DNA from 4 places in the Mesorhizobium sp. LCM 4577 genome. Region 4 is predicted to be linked to each of the others. Evidence: predicted binding sites of a transcription regulator. Region 4 holds the regulator's gene; each other region holds the start of a gene.
The links. Region 4 encodes PhoB, which activates phosphate uptake and scavenging genes when phosphate is short. Its sites were predicted from a motif close to TGTCATNNANCTGTCAT; they were not measured.

Region 1 (6,467 bases), on a different contig from region 4:
CGATCCGATATCGATGATCGACAGCGGTCGCCGGTCCTGAAGCCGGCCCTGGGAAACTGCGATCACGCGGCGCCGTTCTTCTTGCGGCGCTTGAACTGGGCGATGCGCTTGGGCGCATGCGATTTCAGCGCGTCGCCCCGTCCGGAGAGGCTCGGATTGGTCATGAAATATTCCTGCGCGTTGAACGGTTCCTCACCCTCTTCCAGCACAACGCGCCGGGAGGTGCCGTCAGCCAATACGTCGAAACTTTGCTGGTTGTCCATGACATTGCCCAGCATGATCTGACCAAGCACCTGTTCATGCACAGTTGGATTGGTGATCGGCACCAGGGTCTCGACGCGGCGGTCGAGATTGCGCGGCATCATGTCGGCGGACGAGATGTAGACGATCGCCTCGTCCGACGGCAGGCCGTGGCCGTTGCCGAAGCAGAAGATGCGGCTGTGCTCGAGGAAACGGCCGACGATCGATTTGACCCTTATGTTCTCGGAAAGGCCCGGCACCTGCGGCCTCAGGCAGCAGATGCCGCGCACGACGAGGTCAATCTCGACGCCTGCGCGGCTGGCGTCGTAAAGCGCATCGATGACGATCGGATCGACCAGCGCATTCATCTTCATCCAGATGCGCGCCGGCCGGCCTTCGCGCGCGTGGACGATTTCCTCGGCGATGTGCTTGAGGATGCGCTTGCGCAGCGTGAAAGGCGACACGGCAAGCCGCATCTCCTCGGCCGGTTCGGCATAACCGGTGATGAAGTTGAAGATTTGCGCGACATCGCGCGCGATCGCGGGATCGGTGGTGAAGAAGGACAGATCGGTGTAGATGCGGGCGGTGACCGGGTGGTAGTTGCCGGTGCCGAGGTGCACGTAATTGCGCAGCTTGCCATCCTCGCGGCGCACCACCAGCGACATCTTGGCGTGCGTCTTCAATTCGAGGAAGCCGAACACGACCTGCACGCCGGCGCGTTCGAGGTCGCGCGCCCAGCGGATGTTGGCCTCCTCGTCGAAGCGCGCCTTGAGCTCGACGAGCGCCGTCACCGACTTGCCGGTCTCGGCGGCGTCGATCAGGGCGCGCACGATCGGGCTGTCGTTGGAGGTGCGATAGAGCGTCTGCTTGATCGCCACCACTTCCGAATCCGCCGCCGCCTGGCGCAGGAACTGCACCACCACGTCAAAGGATTCATAGGGGTGGTGGACGATGATGTCCTTCTCGCGGATGGCGGCAAGGCAGTCGCCGCCATGCTCGCGGATGCGCTCGGGGAAGCGTGGATTGTAGGGCGTGAATTTCAGATCGTCGCGCGGAATGGCGACGATTTCGGAAATCTGGTTGAGCGCAAGCGGGCCGGTGAGCACGCTGATGCGGCTCGACGAGACGCCGAGTTCYCCGGCGACGAAATCGCGCAGCTCGGCCGGCATCAGCGTGTCGAATTCGATGCGGATCACCGAACCTCGCCGGCGCCGCTTCAGCGCCGTCTCGAACAGGCGCACGAGATCTTCCGACTCTTCCTCGACCTCGATATCGCTGTCGCGGATGATACGGAACGTGCCGGAGCCCTTGACCTCGTAGCCTGGGAAAAGCTTGCCGATATAGATGCCGACCGCCTCCTCCAGCGGAATGAACCGCACATGGTGCTTGCGGTCGGGCAAGCGGATGAAGCGCCTGAGCGCCACCGGCAGGCGCAAGAGCGCGCTCATCTCCTCGCCGTTCTTGCGGTGGCGCAGTTGCAGCGCGATCGAGAAGCCTAGATTGGGGATGAACGGGAACGGATGCGCCGGATCGATCGACAGCGGCGTCAGCACCGGGAAGACCTGCTCCTGGAAATGCTCTTCCAGCCAGGCCTTCTCGTCCTTGGTGAGCGCGTCGCGGGTGATGCTTTCGATGCCTTCCTTGTTGAGCAGGGTCATCAGCGCCGAGAGGCTCTTCTGCTGGTCTTCCTGCAGGCGCTCGACCTCGCGCAGCAATTGCTCGAGCTGCTGCTCGGGCGTGCGGCCGTCCGGGCTCTTCAGCGCGATGCCCTCGCGCACCTGGCCGGRAAGGCCGGCGACGCGCACCATGAAGAATTCATCGAGATTGGCGGCCGAGATCGACAGGAAACGGACGCGTTCGAGCAGCGGATGATGCTGGTTCAGCGATTCTTCCAGCACGCGGCGGTTGAATTGCAGCCAGGAGAATTCGCGGTTGACGAAACGGTCGGGATTGCCGCCGTCCGGGCTGGCCGCCTCGACGGTGATGAACTCGCTCTGCACCGGCTTCAGTTCGTTCATGGTTTCCCGCTCTTGCCCGCAACCGTCCCTGGGGAGCGCCGCATATTGCCGTTCGGCGACGCTCTAGCATGTCTTTGTGACGCATGATCGTCACGGAATCGCTCCGACGCCCGGCCTCATGCGCTTAACCGGCTCAACTTATCCTCTGACAGGCTTTTGCGACAGTTTGATTTCATCGATCTTGCAAACTGGGCTGTTATGCTCCAGATGCAGGCTGGTCACACCCACTGGCCGAACCCAATTGGAGACGACGATGGCAGGCGGCAGCATTCCCCATTTCCAAAACGACGCGGGCCATCCGGTCATCGAGATCGGCGTCAAGGAATTCATGTGCACCGGCGCCAACCCGCCTTTCGACCATCCGCATGTGTTCCTCGACATGGGCGACGACAATGAGAAGGTCTGCCCCTACTGCTCGACGCTCTATCGCTATTCGCCATCGCTGAAAGCGACGGAAACGCAGCCGGCCGGCTGCCTCTATGTCGACCAGGCCGCCTGATCGCCCCCTTTCGACCATGACTGAAACGCGGTCCCGGCAGATCGTCATCGTCGGGGCTGGCATCGCCGGYCTGACGGRAGCACTTGCCTTCGCCGAGCGCGGCTTCCCGGTAAGACTGTTCGAGCAGGCCAGGCAACTCGAAGCGGCCGGCGCCGGCCTCCAGCTTTCCCCCAACGCGACCCGCATCCTGCGCCGGCTCGGCGTGCTCGAGCGCCTGCTGCCCGAGGCGATCCGGCCGCAAGCGGTGGTGCTGAAGGATGCGAGAAGCCTGCGCGAGCTGGCGCGCGTGCCGCTCGGACAGGCAGCCGAGCAGCGCTGGGGCGCGCCTTATCTCGTGGCGCACCGCGCCGACCTTCAGGCGGCGCTGATGGAGGCAGTGGCGGAACGGCCCGACATCGAGCTTGTCACCGGCGCGCGGGTGACGGGCATCGCCGTCGACCCGCAAGGCATAAGCGCGACGGTCGAGACCGACGGCAAAGCGACGGATGTCGCGGGCGGCCTGCTGGTCGGAGCGGACGGCGTATGGTCCTCGGTTCGCGCAGAGCTTGCAGGCAGGCAAGCGGCTTTCATGAAAAGCCGTTTCTCGGGCCGACTGGCCTGGCGGGCCACGGTGGCGGCCGAAAGCGCCGCTGGGCAGACTTTCGCCGAGATCGGCTCGGCGGACTGCGTCACCACCTTCCTGCATCCCGGCTTCCATATGGTCGCCTATCCGGTGAGCAAAGGCCGCGCCGTCAACCTCGCCGCCTTCACCAAGGGCGAACGCATCGCCGAAGGCTGGTCGGGTCATGCAGACCCGGCCATCCTGTCCAAGGCCGTGCATGACACCGCAGCGATGCTCGCAAGGCTCGTCGCGCTGGCAGGGCCGTGGACAGCGTTTCCAATGCACACCGTCCAGCAACAGCGCTGGACGGCCCCGCAAGGCATCGCGCTGATCGGCGACGCAGCGCATGCGATGACGCCTTTCGCGGCGCAGGGCGCGGCCATGGGGATCGAGGACGCGTCGATGTTGGCCAATCTGATCGCCGACTTCCCCGGCGATCCAACTCAGAGCCTCACCGTCTGGGAAAACCTCAGGCGACCGCGCGTCGAAAGAGTGCTGAAACGCGGCGCGCTCAACCGGCTGGCCTGGCACGCCTGGGGGCCGGTGGCGATCGCCCGCAACCTGGTGCTGGCGACGCGGCCAGCGGAGAAGCTCGCGGCAGACCTGGACTGGCTCTACGGATGGGAAGAGCGGAAGGTTGTGCGGCGATAGGGTATCGTCGACGAACGACTGACCAGATAGGTCGGCGGTGTGACGGAGCGTAGCGTTTGCAGGTTCCCATCAGCCTCAGTCATACAATCCCATCGACCACCACAGCGACACCGGCAGCGGGTTCCACCATCCCGTGCGGATGCCGGCCACGCGCAGTCCCGCCGCCGTCCAGGTGTTGCAGCCAACCAGCGCGTTGAAATGGCCGTTAGCTTCGTAGAAGCGGTCATAGGTTGAATAGCCTGCGTTCTCGACCACCATCGGTCCATTCGGCCCCTGCTGGAAGCTCGCGGCGATGTAGTCGAGCAGAGCTGCAAAGTGCGCCTCGTCGATGTCGAAACCTGCAACATCCGGGTGCGGCTCCTTGATCGCGCCGGCGACATCGACATGCATGACCGAGGCGTCGACGGTCAGCGCCTTCAACACCGGCTCGGCCTTCAGCTGCGACCATGTCGGAGTCTCCAGATAGAAGGCGCGCCCGCCCCAGCCGAGGACGATATAGCGCGCCTCCGGCGCATCGACGGGCAGGCCGGCCGAGGCCAAGAAGGCGAAGCGCCGGCGCACGTCGTCATCGAGGGGCACGGCGATGTCGGTGTGGATCGGATTCTTCAGCACAAGGATGTGCCGTGTCCCCTCGCCTTCGGCCATTGCCGCGGGCCAGAGCGGGCGCGGCACCACCGTGCCGAGCGCGGCGGCAAGAAACACGGCTCCTACGAGCATTGCCAGATATCGCAGGAATTTCCGCATCAGGGAGGGTAAGCCGGTCGCCTCATGACTTCGTCATCCTCGGGCTTGACCCGAGGATCCGTGCCGTGACCTCGACCCAAGCGCGGCGGGGCAGAATTCTGAACCGTCGCAACGCCTTAGCGTCACGGCATGGATTCCAGGGTCTGCGCCGCGTCACTTCGCTCCTTGCTCCGCCCTAGAATGACGGAGCGGAGGCGCCGCCTCAGTGCAGGATCTGCGACAGGAACAGCTTCGTGCGCTCGTGGCGCGGATGATCGAAGAACTCGGCCGGCGTGTTCTGCTCGACGATCTGGCCCTGATCCATGAAGATCACCCTGTTGGCAACCTTGCGGGCAAAGCCCATCTCATGGGTGACGCACAGCATGGTCATGCCTTCCTCGGCAAGGCCAACCATCGTCTCCAGCACTTCCTTGATCATTTCGGGATCGAGCGCCGAGGTCGGTTCGTCGAACAGCATGATGCGCGGATTCATGCAGAGCGAACGGGCGATCGCCACGCGCTGCTGCTGGCCGCCGGATAGCTGTCCAGGATATTTATTGGCCTGTTCCGGAATCTTGACGCGCTTGAGGAAATGCATGGCAATTTCCTCGGCCTGCTTCTTCGGCATCTTGCGCACCCAGATCGGCGCCAGCGTGCAGTTCTCCAGGATGGTGAGGTGCGGGAACAGGTTGAAGTGCTGAAACACCATGCCGACCTCGCGGCGCACTTCGTCGATCTTCTTCAGATCGTTGGTGAGTTCCTTGCCGTCGACGATGATCTTGCCCTTCTGGTGCTCCTCCAGCCGGTTGATGCAGCGGATCATGGTCGATTTGCCGGAGCCGGACGGGCCGCAGATGACGATACGCTCGCCGCGCATCACCTTGAGGTTGATATCCTTCAGCACATGGAACTCGCCGTACCATTTGTGCATGCCGACGATGTCGATGGCGACATCGGTGGTTGAGACATGCATCTTTCCGGCGTTGACCTTGAGGTCTTCCGCGCTGACGGCGTTTTCGGTGGCCATGGCCAATTCCCCTTATCGTTGTTCTTGATACATGCCCCAAAACCGCTCCACAGTTTTGGGACACGCATCAGCGTTTGTAGCCGGTATCGAGCCGGCGTTCGGTGTACATTGAATAGCGCGACATGCCGAAGCACAACAGCCAGAAAACGAAGGCGGCAAAGATCAGGCCGGACTTCGGGGTCTGGGGCGTTGCCCAGTTCGGGTCGGCGAAGTTCTGCTTCACCACGCCGAGCAGGTCGAACATCGAGATGATCAGGACCAGACTGGTGTCCTTGAGCATGCCGATGAAGGTGTTGACGATGCCTGGGATGACCAGCTTGAGCGCCTGCGGCAGCACGATCAGGCCCATCTTCTGCCAGTAGCCAAGGCCGAGCGAGTCGGCGCCTTCATACTGGCCCTTGGGGATCGCCTGCAGGCCGCCGCGCACCACTTCGGCCATATAGGCGGCGGCAAACAGCGACACGCCGATCAGCGCCCGCAGGTATTTGTCGAAGGTGACGCCCGCAGGCAGGAACAGCGGCAGCATGACGCTGGCGAAGAACAGCACCGTGATCAGCGGAATGCCGCGCACCGTCTCGATGAAGACGACGCACAGCCATTTGATGATCGGCATCTTCGAACGCCGACCGAGCGCCAGCACGATGCCCAAAGGCAGCGACACGGCAATGCCGACGAAAGACAGGCTGAGCGTGACCAGCAACCCGCCCC
Region 2 (4,058 bases), on a different contig from region 4:
CCCTTGCGGGGGAGATGTCCGGCAGGACAGAGGGGGTGCTGTCCCGCCGACGTCTCGGACTTTCCAACTTACTACTACCGGTTGCGCATCACCACGCACGCCCCGCCGACGCTTTGCAGCTTGTCGCAGATGCCGTTGGCTTCGCCGCGCGAGTCGGCGCCGATCCTGACTGCGTAGATGCCGCGGCGACCGATCGGCGTGCGCACCCGGCTCACCACCGGATCATGGCTGGCGAGCAGCGCCGGGAATCGGCTTTTGACCCTCAGCCATTGGCCGATCGCCGCCGAGCGGCGGAAATTGCCCGCCACCTGCACGCCCCACGGCTTGACGTTGATCGAGGCCATGGCGACGGTCCGTGACATGATCACCGGCAGCCGGCGGCAGGCGACCGCGAAGCTCATCTTGGGATCGAGCGGCTGGACGGCGCCGGCATAGGATTTGTCGGAGAACTTGTCGACGGGCTCGCCCATGATGTCGAAGACATAGCTTTCCGTCTCCATCGGCAGGAAGCCGCCGGAGGCGAGCCAGCGCGACACGCGGTTCTCGCCGGCATTGTAGGCCGCCGCCGCGAGGCCGAGATTGCCGTAGCCCGCCTTCATCTCGGCGAGATATTTCGCCGAGGCCGGGATCGCCTGCTCGATGTCGAAGGAATTGGCCAGGCCTCGCATCTTGGCGGTGCCGGGCATGAATTGCGCGATGCCTTCCGCGCCGACCGGGCTCACCGCGTTCGGATCGAAACGGCTTTCCTTCCAGATCAGCCTGGCAAAGAAATCCTTGGGCAGGCCATTCTGTCGGGCCTGGGTTTCGATCAGATCGCAGACACGGCTGATCAGCCGTTTGGCAGCCGATTTCGACTGCGGCGGATCCGCCGAAGCGGCCGCCACCCAACTCAGGCAGCAAAGCAAGGCCAGGGTCACCGTGAGGAAACGGTGCATGGCCTACTCGGCCGCCGCCTTGCCGTGTCCGTAGCGCTGCTCGATATAGTCGCCGACCATCTTCTCGAAATCCTGCGCGATCGAGGGTCCGCGCAGCGTCGCCGCCTTCTTGCCGTCGATGAAGACCGGCGCCGTCGGCGTCTCGCCGGTGCCGGGCAGCGATATGCCGATATCGGCGTGCTTGGATTCGCCCGGGCCGTTGACGATGCAGCCCATCACCGCGACCTTGAGGTTCTCGACGCCGGGATATTTCTCGCGCCACATCGGCATGTTCTTGCGGATGTCGGCCTGGATGCTCTGGGCGAGTTCCTGGAACACGGTGGACGTCGTGCGCCCGCAGCCGGGGCAAGCCGCGACGATCGGCACGAACTGCCGGAAACCCATGGTCTGCAAGAGTTCCTGCGACACCTGCACCTCGCGGGTGCGATCGCCATTCGGCTCCGGCGTCAGCGAGATGCGGATCGTGTCGCCGATGCCCTGCTGCAGGAGGATGCCCATCGYGGCGGAAGAGGCGACGATGCCCTTGGTGCCCATGCCCGCCTCGGTGAGACCCAGATGCAGCGCATGGTCGGAGCGGGTGGCGAGCTCGGTATAGACGGCGATCAGATCCTGCACGCCGCTGACCTTGGCCGACAGGATGATCTTGTCGCGGCCAAGCCCGATCTCTTCGGCCATCTCCGCCGACAGGATCGCCGACTGCACGATCGCCTCGCGCGTCACTTCCTGCGCGGTGAGCGGCGAGCCCTTCGCCTGGTTGTCGTCCATCAGCCGGGTCAAGAGCTCCTGGTCGAGCGAGCCCCAGTTGACGCCGATGCGCACCGGCTTGTCGTGTTTGATCGCCATCTCGACGATGGCCGCGAACTGCCGGTCCTTCTTGTCCTTGAAGCCGACATTGCCAGGGTTGATGCGATATTTCGCCAGCACCTCGGCACAGGCCGGATGATCGGCGAGCAGCTTGTGGCCGATATAGTGGAAATCGCCGACCAGCGGCACGTCGATGCCGAGCCTCAGCAGCCGCTCATGAATGCGCGGAACCGCGGCCGCGCTCTCGTCGCGGTCGACCGTGATGCGCACGATTTCCGAGCCGGCGCGGTGCAGCGCCGCGACCTGGGCAACGGTCTGATCGACATCGGCCGTGTCGGTGTTGGTCATCGACTGCACGACGACCGGGGCGCCGCCGCCGACGATCACGCCGCCGACCGACACGCCGACCGAGTTGCGCCGCGGAAAGGGAGAGGAAAAATATCCGGTCATGCCGGCCGCCTTCATCTGAAAGTTCCGGGCATGAGGTGGCGGAGCAAAGATGGCTTGTCAATGGCAACCGGCAGGCAAGGCCGTCAAATCCGCTGCTCCCAATTTGCCGCCGCGCGGCTCAAAAGGAAGCATCGGCCTGCCGAATGGCGCCCAAAGCGGTCGGGAAATTCAGCGTAAAACACCAGCCGGTGGCATTTCTTGCCACCGGGAGGCTGCACCGCGGCGGGAGCGGTTATGGTGCCTAGAGGAGTTTCAGTGTGCGGTCGGTTTCACCTTCAGCTTTTCAATCTCGTCCTTGATTGCCAACTTGCGCCGCTTGAGAGTGGCGATCTCGAGGTCGTCTACCGAAGGATGGTTCATCGCGTCGATAAGTTCGCGCTCGATATCGCCGTGCTTTCGCTGCAGCTCATCAAGATGGGATGCAAGAGACATGATTGGTTCTCCCTTTCATGGTTTCCTCGATTGCAGCCGTCGCGGGCGCCTCCACCGCAGGTTGCGACTGTGACGGCACGATGATAGTTTGCCACCAACCAATCTCGATGTCGAATGCCACGTGGTAGCATTCCACGACAAAGTGAAATGTGATAAGGGCTGCGCGCCGGTCACCAACCGGTCCCGCCCAACCAGCCCGATTGGGCGATGCATACGCAAAACGGTAGATAATGTCCGAACAGGAACAGGCTGAAATACGCCTCGAATATTCCCGGCTCAAACAGGAACACGCCGATTTCGACGCCGCCATCAACGCGATGATCGCCACAGGCTGCGACCCGCTTCAGATCCAGCGCATGAAGAAAAAGAAGCTGATGCTGAAAGACCGGCTGTCGGCGCTGGAAGACCGCATCATCCCCGACATCATCGCCTGAGCTGAGGCGACGGCCAAGGCCGTGGACCGCGCCGGCCGAAAGGACTGCAGGCATCGACAATCCTTGCGGCAGCAGGCGAATTCCGCTAAGGCGCGCCTTTGTCGCCGGGGAGCGAAGCCTTGACCGATCAGCGTGCCGACGTCGCCATCATCATGGGCAGCCAGTCCGACTGGGCGACGATGCGCCAGGCCGCGGAGACGCTCGAGGCGCTGGGCATCCCGCACAAGCGGCTGATCGTCTCGGCGCACCGGACCCCCGACCGTCTCTATGAATTCGCCAAGGGCGCCAAGGCCGCCGGCTACAAGGTGATCATCGCCGGCGCCGGCGGCGCGGCGCACCTGCCCGGCATGACGGCGGCGATGACGCCGCTGCCGGTCTTCGGCGTTCCCGTCGAATCCAAGGCGCTGTCGGGCCAGGACTCGCTGCTTTCCATCGTGCAGATGCCGGCCGGCATCCCGGTCGGCACGCTGGCCATCGGCAAGGCGGGCGCGGCGAACGCCGCCCTTCTCGCCGCCGCCGTGCTGGCACTGAACGACGACAAGCTTGCAGCCCGGCTCGACGCCTGGCGCTCTGCGCAGACCGCCAAGGTCGCCGCCGAACCGACGGACACGCCGTGAATCTCGCTCCGGGATCGACCATCGGCATCATCGGCGGCGGCCAGCTCGGCCGAATGCTGGCGATGGCCGCAGCGCGCCTCGGCTATCGCGTCGTCGTGTTGGAGCCCCAGCCCGACTGCCCGGCCGCGCAGGTCGCGAACCGGCAGATCGTCGCCGCCTATGACGATCCGGCAGCGCTTGCCGATCTGGCTGCCTCCAGCGCCGTCGTCACCTACGAATTCGAGAATGTTCCGGTCGCCGCTGCCGAAGCGTTGGCGGCGAGGGTTCCGGTCTATCCGCCGGCCCGCGCGCTCGAAGTGGCGCAGGATCGCCTGACCGAGAAAAGTTTCCTCAACGGTATCGGCATCCCGACGGCGGAGTTCCGTCCGGTCGGCAATGACGACCAG
Region 3 (6,467 bases), on a different contig from region 4:
ATCCGCCGGACATTGGCGACATAGCGCCGATTCTGCACGACCGCATGGATGCGGCCGGCGCGGCGTGCCGCATCGATAATGGCCAGCGCATTCTCGGGGCTGTCGGCCAACGGCTTCTCAGTGAGCAGGTGGCAATGATGGGCAAAGGCCGAAAGCGCCACCTCGCGGCGGGCCGCTGGAACCACAACATCGAACACGGCGTCGGGCTTCGTCTCGTCGAGCACGGCTTCAACGCTGGTTCCGATGACGGCGTTGCTGAGATCGTATTCGCGCGCCCTCGTCTGCGCTCGGTCGGCGTCGAGATCGACAAGGCCGGCAATCGCGAGCCCGTCGATCTGCCTTGCGGCATCGAGCCACTGCCTGCTCATGGCTCCGCACCCGACCAGGACGACCTTCATCATCCAGCGCTCCTCCTCGCTCGGCCCCTCCAGTCCGAGTGTCACGGCATTTCCGGCATCACCGTAAACGTTTTTCCGTAAACGTTTACGAGAACACACCCGATGCCTTAAAATGTCAATCACCCGCTCGCGAAAATCGACATCCACTGCTTGGCCTGAAGGGCGGCCGGTGCTAGCGAAGACAGGGGGAGAACCGGCCTTGGCGTCCAGCATCCACGATCTCGCGCGTCATCTGAACATTTCGATCGGCACCGTGTCGCGCGCGCTGAACGGTCGCGCCGATGTCAATGCCGAGACGCGCCAGCGCGTGCTGGAGGCGGCCAGGAAGCTGAACTATTCGCCCAACCAGTCGGGCCGCAGCCTGAGGAAAGGCGCCACCCATTCTATCGCCTTCATGCTGCAACCGCATCCCGGCGATCAGCAATATGGCGAGCCGTTCTTCATCCCGTTCCTGACCGGTCTGCAGGCGCGGCTCGCCGAGCATGACCTGGATCTGATGGTCGTCATGGGCGAGCCCGGCCAATATCAGCCGGAGAGGCTGCGCCGCGTGGTTGAGACGCGCCGGGCCGACGCGGTCGTGTTGGCCAATACGCGGCGGGAAGACGATCGGATCGACTATCTCAGCAAGGCCGGATTTCCCTTCGCCACGCTTGGCCGAAGTCTATCCGGTGGCGACGCCTATCCTTCGCTCGATATCGATTTCGAGAGGGCGGGTGAGGAAGCCGTCGACCGGCTGGTCGCGCGCGGTCACCGCCGCATTGCCGCCATCCGCCCTTCGCTCGATCTCAACTTCGGCTACCTGTTCCTCGACGGCTACCGCAAGGCTCTGAAGCGGCACGGCATCGAAGTCGACCCCGGCATGATCGCCGACGGCTTCATCAACGAGACCGGCGGCTATCAGGTGACGCCGCGCGTCATGCTCTCCAAGGACCGGCCGACAGCCATCATCTTCAACAATGACGCAATGGCGCTCGGCGGCTGCAAGGCACTGGCCGAGATGGGCATCAGGCCCGGCCACGACATCGCGGTGATCGTCATCGTCGACACGCCGCTCTGCCGCTATTTCTCGCCGGCGCTGACGGCCTTCCGTCCATCGCTGGAGCCGATGGGACGGCGTCTGGCCGAGATGCTGCTCGCCTCGCTTCCCGCCTTCGCCGGCCCCGAAGGCACACGCATCATCCGCGAGGTCTGGCCGCTGGAGCTGGTCGCAAGAGAGAGCGATTGAGGCGGAGCTTTCCCTTCTCCCCTTGTGGGAGAAGGAAACTGTCACGCAACCATCACGTTCACGTCCTAGACCGCTCGACGGCAAGGGCTGCCCGCATCGTCGATGCCGCGCCCTTTTGAGCCAATAGCCGCTCTGCTCGTCACGAAGGGGATATCGATGAAACGTCTCAACCGAACCGTCGCGCTCGGCGCGGCACTTGCCCTGTTCACCACGCTGACCCCGGCATTCGCCGACGGCGTCGCCTATGTCAACAAGGGGCTCGTCGGCGTCGGCCGCATTCCGGCCAGCCAGAAGGACAAGTTCGGCGAGACGTTCGGTTCGGGTTCCGGCATGTCGATCGACGCCAAGTCCTGGGCGCGCGACGGCGCCAGCTACAAGGGCTCGCTCTGGCTGCTGCCGGACCGCGGCTACAACGTCGTCGGCACCACCGATTATCGCCCGCGCCTCAACACCATCGCCATCGAGCTGATCCCGACCGCTCCAGGTGCCGCGCCCGCCGCAGGGCAGGAACAGACCGGCGTCAAGGCGACACTTGCCGACACGATGCTCTTGACCGACGACAAGGGCGCCGACGCCACCGGGCTTGATCCGCTGAACGGCGTGCGCGAAGCCGCCGGCGACATGCCGATCCTGCCGCAGGCCGACAACGGCAAGCTTTCGCTGGACGACGAGGCGATCGTGCGCCTGGCGGACGGCACGATGTTCATCTCCGACGAATATGGCCCGAACATTTACCGCTTCTCGGCCGAAGGCCGCCTGATGTCGGCGACCCAGCCGCCGGCCGCGCTGGTGCCGATCCGGCACGGCAAGCCGAACTTCGCTTCCGACAATCCTGGCCCGGGCGCGGCCGAGCCCGATCCGAAGGACCCCGAGATCGGCCGCCAGAACAACCAGGGCCTCGAAGGCATGTCGATGACGCCGGACGGCAAGTTCCTGATCGCCGTGCTGCAGTCGGCGGCCCGCCAGGACGGCGGCGATTCCGGCTCGACCCGCCAGAACACCCGCGCGCTGGTCTATGATGCGTCCGACCTCGCCCACCTCAAGCTGGCGCACGAATATGTCGTGCCGCTGCCGGTGTTCAAGGACGCCAAGGGCAAGACCAAGGTCGCCGCGCAGAGCGAGATCGTCGCCCTCTCCGACAAGAGCTTCCTGATGCTGGCGCGGGACTCGGGCAACGGCCAGGGTCTCAAGGGGGACGAGTCGCTCTACCGCAAGATCGAGATCGTCGACCTCTCCGCCGCGACCGACATCGCCAACGGCCCGTTCGACGCCGCGGACAAGCCGGTTGCGCCCAAGGGCGTGCTCGACCCGTCGGTGACGCCGGCCAAGCTGACCTCCTTCATCGACATCAACGACAAGGGCGAGCTCGGTCGCTTCGGCCTGCACAATGGCGCGCCGAACGACAGGAACAACCTCTCGGAGAAGTGGGAGGCGATGTCGCTGGTCTCGGTGCTCGATCCGAAGCTGCCCGACGACTATTTCCTGTTCGTCGCCAACGACAACGATTTCCTCACCCAGGAAGGCTTCCAGGTCGGCGCGCCCTACAAGGCCGAGGACGGCGCCGATGTCGACACCACCTTCCTGGTCTATCAGGTCACCCTGCCTGGACTGTCCGGGAACAGCCTCGCCGCGAACTAGTTCTATTTCGGGCGTATGCAGAACGGCATACGGCCGAGCGCGGAAGGGATGCATGAGCATCGGGCCTGCGATAGCATCGCAGGCCTGATTCATTTTCGGTGCTGCCATGGATGACAAAAAGCCCGCACGCCGGCGGACTGGCGACCTGACCAGCGGTCCGATCCCGCGCACGCTGCTGTTGTTCGCGCTGCCGGTGCTCGGCTCCAACGTGCTGCAGTCGCTGAACGGATCGATCAACGCGGTCTGGGTCGGCCGCTTCCTTGGCGAAGCGGCGCTGACCGCCACCTCCAACGCCAATCTGGTGCTGTTCCTCATCCTCGGCACCGTGTTCGGCATCGGCATGGCGGCGACCATCCTGGTAGCGCAGTCGGTCGGCGCCCGCGACCTGCCCGAAGCGAAGCGCATCGTCGGCACCAGCGCCACTTTCTTCTTCCTCGTCTCGGTCGTATTCGCCGTCTGCGGCTGGATCTGGGTCGACGCCATCCTGACCGGGCTCGGCACGCCGGCCGATGCCTTGCCGCTGGCGCGCGCATACTTACGCATCATCTTCGTCGCCGTGCCGATGATGAACCTGTTGTCCTTCGTCATGACCGTGCTACGCGGCGCCGGCGATTCCCGCACGCCGTTCGTCTTCATGGCGCTGGCGGTCGTGCTCGATGTCGTGCTCAACCCACTGCTGATCCGCGGCCTCGGCCCCTTCCCCGAACTCGGCATCGCCGGTTCGGCGACCTCGACGCTGATCGGCCAGACGGTGAGCGTGATCGCCATCCTGACCGTGCTTTATGCGCGAAAACATCCGCTGCGGCTGGCTGGCTCGGACCTTGCTCTGCTGCGGCCCGATCCATCGCTGCTGCGCATCGTCGTCTTCAAGGGCATTCCGATGGGCCTTCAGATGATCGTCATCTCGGCCGCGGCGCTGACGGTGATGGGGATCGTCAATTCCTATGGCTCGCAGGTCGCCGCCGCCTACGGCATCGCAGCCCAGCTCTGGACCTATATCCAGATGCCGGCTCTGGCGATCGGCGCCGCCGTCTCCTCGATGGCGGCGCAGAATGTCGGCGCCGGCCGTTGGGACCGCATCGGCCAGGTCGCGGCGTCCGGCGTCGGCTTCAACCTGGTGCTGACCGGCGCGCTGGTGGCGCTGCTTTTCGCCTTCGATCGCCCGGTCCTCGGCCTCTTCCTCAGCAACGACAGTGTGGCGATCGACATCGCCGCCCACATCAATAAGGCGGCGTCCTGGTCGTTCATCCTGTTCGGCGTCACCATCGTGCTGTTCGCCACCGTGCGCGCCACCGGCGCCGTCATGCCGCCGCTGATCATCCTGATCATCTCGGTGCTGATCATCCGCACCGGCTTTGCCTATTCGATGCGCAGCGTCATCGGCCAGGAAGCGCTGTGGTGGAGCTTTCCGGCCGGCTCGATCGCCTCGCTCGTGCTCGCCGCCGCCTATTACCGCTTCGGCCGCTGGCGCACGATGCATATGATCGAGGACCGGCCGGCCGCCGGCGAGCCGCCCGACACCGGCCTCGGCGTGCCGCGCCAGCGCGCGCAACTCCTGCCGGAGACAGAATAGCTATAGCAATTCCAGGAAAAGTGCGCAGCGGCTTCCGTCCGGAATTGCGCGAAAACAAAGAGTTAGAGCGGGTTGGCGATTCTACCGCGCGTATTTGACGCCGAAACCGAGCGCCACCAGCGAGAAGATGATGATCATGCCGGCAAATGCGAGGCTTGCCGTTGTCGCGCTCGCCAGGCTCGACAGGATGCCGATGCCGATCACCGGCAGCGCGTTGCCGCAGAAACAGCAGATGAAGAAGGCCGAAACCACCTCGGCGCGACGGTCGCCCGGCGCGATCTGGTTGACCACCTGCAGGCCGCCGCGATAGCCGAGCGCCGCCGCCACGCCGCAGAGCGCCGTCGCGGCGATCATGAGCGCCATCGAGGCGTAGATTTGCGCTGCGACGACCAGTGCCACGGCCGGGATCATCAGGACGAGCGCCGCGAGCATGGTCGAGCGGCTGGACAGCCGGGCGGTGCCGACAATCGTCGCCGCCGCCACGATCGACAATTCGAAGAACAGACCGCCAGCCACGGCGTGATTGGTCGCATGGAGCTGCTGCGCCAGGATGCTCGGCGCCAGCGCGGCATAAAAGCCGACAAGCGCCATGGCGCCGAAGCCCGTCACCGCGGGCGCCACGAATTGCGCGCGGATATCGTCGGGCACCGAAAGCCGTGGCCGCAGCGAGACGTCCGAGAGCCGCCCCGGACTGGAGACCGTTTCCCGCGTGCGCCAGATCAGCACGGTCACCAACGCAAGCAGCACGAGATAGACCGCAAATGTCAGCCTGAGCGGCCAGGGCGCATATTGGGCGAGCAGCCCCGCCATCAGCGCGCCGAGCCCAAGACCGATGAAGTTGGTGCTGGTGGCGATGACGGCCGCGCGCGACTTGTCCTTGCCTTCGATCATCTCCGCAAGCCAGGCGGTGCCGGCGCCTGCGCCGACACCGATGCCAAGGCCGCTCAGAATGCGGGCGATGTCGAGCCAGGCCAGGTTTTCGGCGAAGAGGAAAAACAGCGCGCTGACCACGGCAACACCCATCGCGGCAAGCGCGGCAGGACGGCGGCCGACGACATCCGACATCCGGCCGAAAAACAGCAGCGCCGCCAGATTCCCGACGACGTAGACGGCATAGACCAGCGTCAGCGTAACCTGCGAGAAGCCGAAAGCCTGCTTGTAGATCACGTAAAGCGGGGTCAGAGCGGTGCTGCCGGCAAAGAGCGCGGCGATCATGGCGGCGACGGCGGTCATCGCGGCGCCCCCGCCAAGCTCATGGTCACGCGTCATGGTTTGAGCGTAGCTGGTCATGGCGATCTCCGGGTTGCAAGCCCAACGCCTAAATAATGGCGCCGTTCCAGCGAGCGAACGCCCTCCTGACAGTTCTGGCAGGATGGTCAGCCGCTGCATCCTCCCGTAACGTCTGCGCACAGCGAGGGAGGAATCATGGGCAAGGGACGGGTCGAGGCATTCACCGATGGCGTCGTCGCCATCATCATCACCATCATGGTGCTGGAACTGAAAGTGCCGCATGGCGAGGATTTTTCCGCGCTTTTGCCGCAGTGGCCGATCTTCTTCTGCTATGTGCTCTCCTTCATCAATGTCGGCATCTACTGGAACAATCTGCACAACATGTTCCACACCGTGCAGCGCA
Region 4 (6,467 bases):
TGGCGATGCCATGCGCGATGAACAGCCCGCCCTCGGGCACGGTGATGTTGTTGGCTGCGGCGTAGCGGTTCACGATGCCGACCGGCCACGGGTAGGAGTTAGCGAGCCACACCGCGCCCAGGATGATCGCGCAGGTGACCGTGGCAAGCAGCGTCTCGGCCCATACGGGACGCAGCGGGAAGCGGAAGCGCTTGCGCTGCACGCGGCCGTTGAAATGCATGAAAATCACGGCCAGGCAGGCGACGATGCCGACGGCCCAGCTCCATTTGGCGCCGATCGAGCCCGCCGGGCCGCCGCCCATCAACTGGAAGGTGGCGTCGAGCGGCGCAACGGTCTGGCCGCTGGTGACCCACCAGGCAGCGCCCCGCCATACCAGCAATCCGCCCAGCGTGACGATGAAGGCCGGCACTTCGAGATAGGCGATGATGAAACCCTGGAAGGCGCCGATGATGAGGCCGAGCGCCAGGCCGATCAGCAATGCCAGGATCCAGATCCACGGGTTGCCGAGCTCGAGCCCGACGAAGCGAACCAGGAAATGCACCTGGGCGAAGCCCATGACCATGCCGATCACCCCTTCGGCCGATCCGACGGACAGGTCGATGTTGCGCATGACGATGACCAGCACCATGCCGGAGGCCATGATCGCCACGGCCGAGGTCTGCACCGACAGGTTCCAGAGGTTGCGCGGCGTGAGGAAGGTGCGGCTGTCGAAGTCGAGCGGGTTGACGCCAAGCCGCAGGCTGGAGATCACATGCAGCCCGACCCAGATCAGCAGCAGCGCGCCGATCATGCCGAGCATGCGGGTGTCGAGCTCGGTCGCCTTCAGGAACCGGGCAACGGCGCCGAGTTCGGATGCCCGCGCAGTGTCTGCCGGTGTGGTAGACGTCGTGTCGGTCATGATGTCCTCCCGCCGGCTTGCCGTCTGACGCGGATACCGAAATCGAGCCTAAAAACTATCCGCGCGGGGCGGAAACACAAATCTTTTTGAGAAAACGCCGCGGCTTCAAAGCAATCCCAGGAAAAGTGCGTAGCGGTTTTCCGTTCGGGATTGCGGTAAACAAGGAACAGGAGCGGTTCATTGAACCGCTCCTGCCGCGGCGCAAGGATTTTGATCGAGAGCCGGCAGACTTAGTTGCAGACCTTGACGCTGCCGGCGGGCACGCCCGCGCAGACTTCGTCCTTCTTGATCCAGCCGGCGTCGATGACGACGTTGAGATTGTCCTTGGTGATCGCGATCGGGGTCAGGAACAGCGACTTGACGGTGTTGCCGCCGGGCGTCGTGAAGTCCTTGGCGCCGGCGATATCGCCCATCTTCTTGCCGCCGGCGAGCTGCGAGGCGATCTCGGCGGCGTTCTTGCCAAGCTCGCGCGCGTCCTTCCACACCGACACGGTCTGCGTGCCGAGCGCGATGCGGTTGAGCGCCGCGTGGTCGCCGTCCTGGCCGGAGACCGGAACGGTGCCGGCCAAGCCTTGCGCCGTCAGCGCCGCGACGACGCCGCCGGCGGTGCCGTCATTGGCCGCGACGACCGCGTCGACCTTGTTGTCGTTGGCGGTCAGGAACTGCTCCATGTTCTTCTGCGCGTTGGCGGGCAGCCAGCCGTCGGTATAGGCCTCGCCGACATTCTTGATCTTGCCGCTGTCGATCGCGTCCTTCAGGACTTCCATGGAGCCCGAGAACAGGAAGTCGGCGTTCGGATCGGCGCCAGAGCCCTTGATGAAGACGTAGTTGCCTTCGGGCTTCACCTTGAACACCTCGCGGGCCTGCATGCGGCCGACTTCCTTGTTGTCGAAGGTCAGGTAGAACACGTCCTTGTTCTCAATCAGGCGGTCGTAGCCGACAACCGGGATGCCTTCGTCGAGCGCCTTCTGCACTGCCGGACCGACCGCCGAAGCGTCCTGCGCAAGGATGATCAGCGCGTTGGCGCCCTGCGAGATCAGGCTTTCGACGTCCGTCAGCTGCTTGCCCGGATTGGACTGCGCGTCGGCCGAAATATACTTGTCGCCGGCGGCCTCGATGGCGGCCTTCATCGCCGCTTCGTCGGTCTTCCAGCGCTCTTCCTGGAAATTCGACCACGAGACGCCGATCACCTTGTCCTTCGCCTCGGCGACCGACGCCAGCGTCAGCGACATGGCAACGCCCGCCAGGATGGCGGCTGCGAATTTCTTCATGATATCCTCCCTGCGCCCGTATGGCGCGACCCAGACTGGCCCGAAGGCCGGCACAGAGGCTTTTTTTCGAGCCTCGAAAAAACACTGATCCAACGCTGTGCCGCTGTCAACTCGGATTCTGATGGTTTTTGAGGTGCCGCGAACTTTTTTTCGAGCTCCGCAATAAATAATGACAGCGTCGGCTGCTTCTGCCAGTATCCCTAGCATGTCACCGGCGGCCCATGGCATCATCAAGCCGTGATGACCAGGAGGAAATACTTCAGCCAATGTCGGTCGGAATCCGCCACGACGATCTGCGCCGGCGCAACCGCGCCATGGTGATTTCGGCCGTGCGCCGCGCCGGTCAGCCATCGCGGACGGAGATCGCGGCCACCACCGGGCTCAGCCACTCGACCATTTCGGCGATTTCCGCCGATCTGATCCAGGAAGGCATTCTCACCGAAAGCAAGGCCAGCGAGCCGACGGCGTTGAAACGCGGCCGGCCGCAGATCGGCCTGGCGCTCAACCCCGAAGCCGCCGCGGTGCTGACCGTGGTGTTGTCGCTGAACTTCCTGTCGGTCGCCGTCATCGACTATGCCGGCCAGGTGATTGCCGAGGAGCAGCAGCGCCTGGACACACTTGTCATGCCGCGTGAAGAACTGATCGGCGAATGCATGGCGATCGTCCGGCGTCGGTTGCAGGATCCCGACCTCGACGTCGGCAGCGTCGCCCGCATCGCCATGGGTATCCAGGGCATTACCGATTCCCACGCGCGCGCCATGCTGTGGTCGCCGATCACGCCGCTGACCGACATTCCTTTTGCCGACATCCTCGAGAGGGAATTCGGCATTCCAGCCACCATGGAGAACGACTGCAACATGATGGCGGTGGCGCTGCAGTGGCGTGACCCCAACCGCTATCGCGACAATTTCATCGCCATTCTGTTGTCGCACGGCATCGGCATGGGCCTAGTGCTAAAGGGCCAGTTGTTCACCGGCACACATTCCTCCGGCGGTGAGTTCGGGCACATGATCCACCGTCCGGGCGGCGCGCTTTGCCGCTGCGGCCGGCGCGGCTGCGTGGAGGCCTATGCCGGCAACTACGCCATCTGGCGCAGCGCCATGGGCATAAGCGAGGATGCCGCGCCGACGGACGTCGGCGACGCCGACATGCGCGCGCTTGCCGCGAAGGCCCGGCTCGAGGAAGGTCCCGAGCGGGAGGCCTATCGCCGGGCCGGCGAGGCGCTGGGCTTCGGCCTCGGCAGCCTGTTCGCCCTCATCGATCCGGCGCCCGTCGCCATGGTCGGCGTCAGCGCGGCCGCCTTCGACCTGATCGAGCCGGCGCTGAGGAAGGCGATCGCCCAGACCGCCGGCGGCCAGCATTCGGAATCGATCTCCTTCGACACCGAGCCGAACGAGCTGCCGCTGATCCGCGAAGGCTGCGCCATGCGCGCGCTGACCTTCGTCGACCAGGAGATTTTCGCGCCGGGGGTTCAGGCAAGAGCGGGCAAGCACGTCGCTTGAGCCACTTTGAGTGATCGTTGGTTTCGAGTGTCCCGCTGGACACCGGAGATTAGCGAAGGCCCCGAAGCTTCGTCATTCCAGGGCGGAGCAGGAGCGAAGCTCCGTCGCGGAGACCCTGGAATCCATTCCGTTACCTCGGACGTCGGGCGCAGCCGAGCAGAATTCTGCGCCGCCGCAGCGCGTCGACGTCACGGAATGGATCCTCGGGTCTGCGCTGCGTCGCTACGCTCCTTGCTCCGCCCGTCGATGACGAAGCACGACCGTCCCGGCTACTCGCCAACGCATGCGATCCGGTAGCGGACGCGTCATTCTGCGAACGGCGAACCTAATCCTCCCGGATCGCATAGCCCGCCCCGCGGATGGTGCGGATGACGTCGGGCATGCGGCCGTTGTTGACGGCCTTGCGCAGGCGGCCGACATGGACGTCCACGGTGCGCTCGTCGATATAGATCGTCTCGCCCCAGACATTGTCGAGCAGCTGGCTGCGCGAGAACACGCGGCCGGGGTGGCGCATCATGAATTCGAGCAGCCGGAACTCGGTCGGGCCGAGCCTGATCTCGCTCTTCTTGCGGTAGACGCGATGCGATTCGCGGTCGAGCACGATGTCGCCGACCTTGAGCACGCTGGACAGCACCTCAGGCTTTGCGCGGCGCAACAGCGCCTTGACGCGCGCCATGAACTCCGGCGTCGAGAACGGCTTGACCAGATAGTCGTCGGCGCCGGTGGACAAACCTCGAACCCGATCGCTCTCTTCACCGCGCGCGGTCAGCATGATGATCGGCAGCCGCTCGGTCTCTGGCCGCATCCTGAGGCGCCGGCAAAGCTCGATGCCGGACACCGCCGGCACCATCCAGTCGAGCACGAGCAGGTCGGGAACGTTTTCCTGAAGGCGGATTTCGGCCTCGTCGCCGCGGGTCACCACTTCGACCTGGTAACCCTCGGATTCGAGATTGTAGCGGAGCAGCACCCCCAGCGGCTCCTCGTCCTCCACCACCATGATGCGTGGCGCGATCATCGGGGTAACCTTTTCCGTCAGGCCGCCGGCGCCGACATTGCCGTCTCGTCCTGCTTCGGACGGTTGGCGGGCAATTGCGTGCCGGTCAACACATAATAGGCGTTCTCGGCGATGTTGGTCACATGGTCGCCGATGCGCTCGAGGTTCTTGGCGCAGAACAGAAGATGCGTGCAAGCGGTGATGTTGCGCGGATCTTCCATCATATAGGTCAACAGCTCTCGGAAGACGGATGTGTATTTGACGTCGATGCGTTCGTCGTCGTTGCGAAGCTTGGCCAGCGCCGTGGCATCGCCCACCGTGTATTCCTGGATCACGCCCTGGACCTGGATCAGCACCATCTGCGCCATGGAATCGATCGAATGCGTGAGGTCGCGCGGCGCGGCGCTGACGCCGACCGAGCCGACGCGCTTGGCGATGTTCTTGGCGAGATCGCCGATGCGCTCGAGGTCGCCCGCCATGCGGATCGCTCCGACCACGCTGCGCAGGTCGTCGGCCATCGGCTGGCGCTTGGCGATCAGCGTGATGGCGCGGTCGTCGAGCTCGCGCTGCCTTGCGTCCATGATGGCGTCGTCGGAGACGACGCGCTGCGCCAGCGCATTGTCGCTTTCGAGCAGCGCCCTGGTCGAGGCGCCGACCATCGAGGCGGCAAGGTCGCCCATGTCGTTGATGAGCCGGCTGATCTGCCTCAGATCCTCGTCGAAGGAGGCGACGGTATGTTCGGCCATGATGATGTCCTCGTATGTCTTCAGCCGAAGCGGCCGGTGATGTAGTCCTGGGTGCGCTTCTCGCGGGGCGAGGTGAAGATCTTCTCGGTCCGGTCGAACTCCACCAGCTCGCCCAGATACATGAACGCCGTCTGCCGCGAGACGCGCGCCGCCTGCTGCATGTTGTGGGTGACGATGACGATCGTATAGTCGGCCTGCAATTCGTCGATCAGCTCCTCGATCTTGGCCGTCGACAGCGGATCGAGCGCCGAGGCCGGCTCGTCGAGCAGGATGACCTCGGGCTTGACCGCCACGGTGCGGGCGATGCACAGGCGCTGCTGCTGGCCGCCGGAAAGGCTGAGCCCGCTGGCGTTGAGCTTGTCCTTGACCTCGCTCCACAGCGCGGCGCGCTTCAGCGCCTGCTCGACGCGGCTGTCCATCTCGGCCTTGCTGATCTTCTCATAGAGCCTGACGCCGAAGGCGATGTTTTCGTAGATCGACATCGGGAACGGGGTCGGCTTCTGGAAAACCATGCCGATCTTGGTCCTGAGCAGGTTGAGGTCCTGCGAGCGGTCGAGGATGTTCTTGCCGTCGAGCAGCACCTGGCCTTCCGCGGTCTGCTTCGGATAGAGCTCGTAGATGCGGTTGAGCACGCGCAGCAGGGTCGACTTTCCGCAGCCCGACGGGCCGATGAAGGCCGTCACGCTGCGCTCCGGCAGGGACAGGTTGATGTCCTTCAGCGCCTTCGACTGGCCATAGTAGAAGTTGAGGTTCTTGACCTCGATCTTGGCCTTCTCGACGGTCGTCTCGGCTACGTTCAGGTCGGTGGACAACATCGGTTTCATCTGTCCTCTCTGCGTCCGGTCAGGCTGCGGGCGAAGATGCTCAGCCCGAGAACCGTCAGGGTGATTATGAGTGCGCCCGTCCAGGCCAGCTGCTGCCATTCCTCGTAAGGGCTGAGAGCGAACTGGAAGATGGTCACCGGCAGGCTGGCCATCGGGGCATTGAGATTGCTCGACCAGAACTGGTTGTTGAGCGCGGTGAAGAGAAGCGGAGCCGTCTCGCCGGAGATGCGCG

Region 1: the regulator PhoB is predicted to act here: its motif matches at 2,417-2,433, upstream of LCM4577_RS18935 (RNA degradosome polyphosphate kinase).
Region 2: the regulator PhoB is predicted to act here: its motif matches at 2,691-2,707, upstream of LCM4577_RS12300 (YdcH family protein).
Region 3: the regulator PhoB is predicted to act here: its motif matches at 1,663-1,679, upstream of LCM4577_RS27460 (esterase-like activity of phytase family protein).

Annotation. Positions count from the first base shown of each region.
Region 1 is NZ_MDDU01000016.1:55,343-61,809, forward strand. It holds gene ppx (exopolyphosphatase) at 1-66, opposite strand, end outside; gene LCM4577_RS18935 (RNA degradosome polyphosphate kinase) at 63-2,258, opposite strand; gene LCM4577_RS18940 (zinc-finger domain-containing protein) at 2,512-2,757, shown strand; gene LCM4577_RS18945 (FAD-dependent monooxygenase) at 2,774-4,009, shown strand; gene LCM4577_RS18950 (TIGR02117 family protein) at 4,085-4,726, opposite strand; gene LCM4577_RS18955 (amino acid ABC transporter ATP-binding protein) at 4,956-5,759, opposite strand; gene LCM4577_RS18960 (amino acid ABC transporter permease) at 5,827-6,467, opposite strand, start outside.
Region 2 is NZ_MDDU01000007.1:156,678-160,735, reverse strand. It holds gene LCM4577_RS12310 (lytic transglycosylase domain-containing protein) at 75-935, opposite strand; gene ispG (flavodoxin-dependent (E)-4-hydroxy-3-methylbut-2-enyl-diphosphate synthase) at 939-2,189, opposite strand; gene LCM4577_RS12300 (YdcH family protein) at 2,442-2,621, opposite strand; gene LCM4577_RS12295 (YdcH family protein) at 2,852-3,055, shown strand; gene purE (5-(carboxyamino)imidazole ribonucleotide mutase) at 3,175-3,672, shown strand; gene LCM4577_RS12285 (5-(carboxyamino)imidazole ribonucleotide synthase) at 3,669-4,058, shown strand, end outside.
Region 3 is NZ_MDDU01000046.1:62,619-69,085, reverse strand. It holds gene LCM4577_RS27470 (Gfo/Idh/MocA family protein) at 1-401, opposite strand, end outside; gene LCM4577_RS27465 (LacI family DNA-binding transcriptional regulator) at 598-1,623, shown strand; gene LCM4577_RS27460 (esterase-like activity of phytase family protein) at 1,780-3,261, shown strand; gene LCM4577_RS27455 (MATE family efflux transporter) at 3,368-4,834, shown strand; gene LCM4577_RS27450 (MFS transporter) at 4,916-6,124, opposite strand; gene LCM4577_RS27445 (TMEM175 family protein) at 6,260-6,467, shown strand, end outside.
Region 4 is NZ_MDDU01000056.1:54,041-60,507, reverse strand. It holds gene LCM4577_RS33465 (sugar ABC transporter permease) at 1-898, opposite strand, end outside; gene xylF (D-xylose ABC transporter substrate-binding protein) at 1,129-2,169, opposite strand; gene LCM4577_RS33455 (ROK family protein) at 2,436-3,671, shown strand; gene phoB (phosphate regulon transcriptional regulator PhoB) at 3,997-4,686, opposite strand; gene phoU (phosphate signaling complex protein PhoU) at 4,704-5,411, opposite strand; gene pstB (phosphate ABC transporter ATP-binding protein PstB) at 5,432-6,235, opposite strand; gene pstA (phosphate ABC transporter permease PstA) at 6,232-6,467, opposite strand, start outside.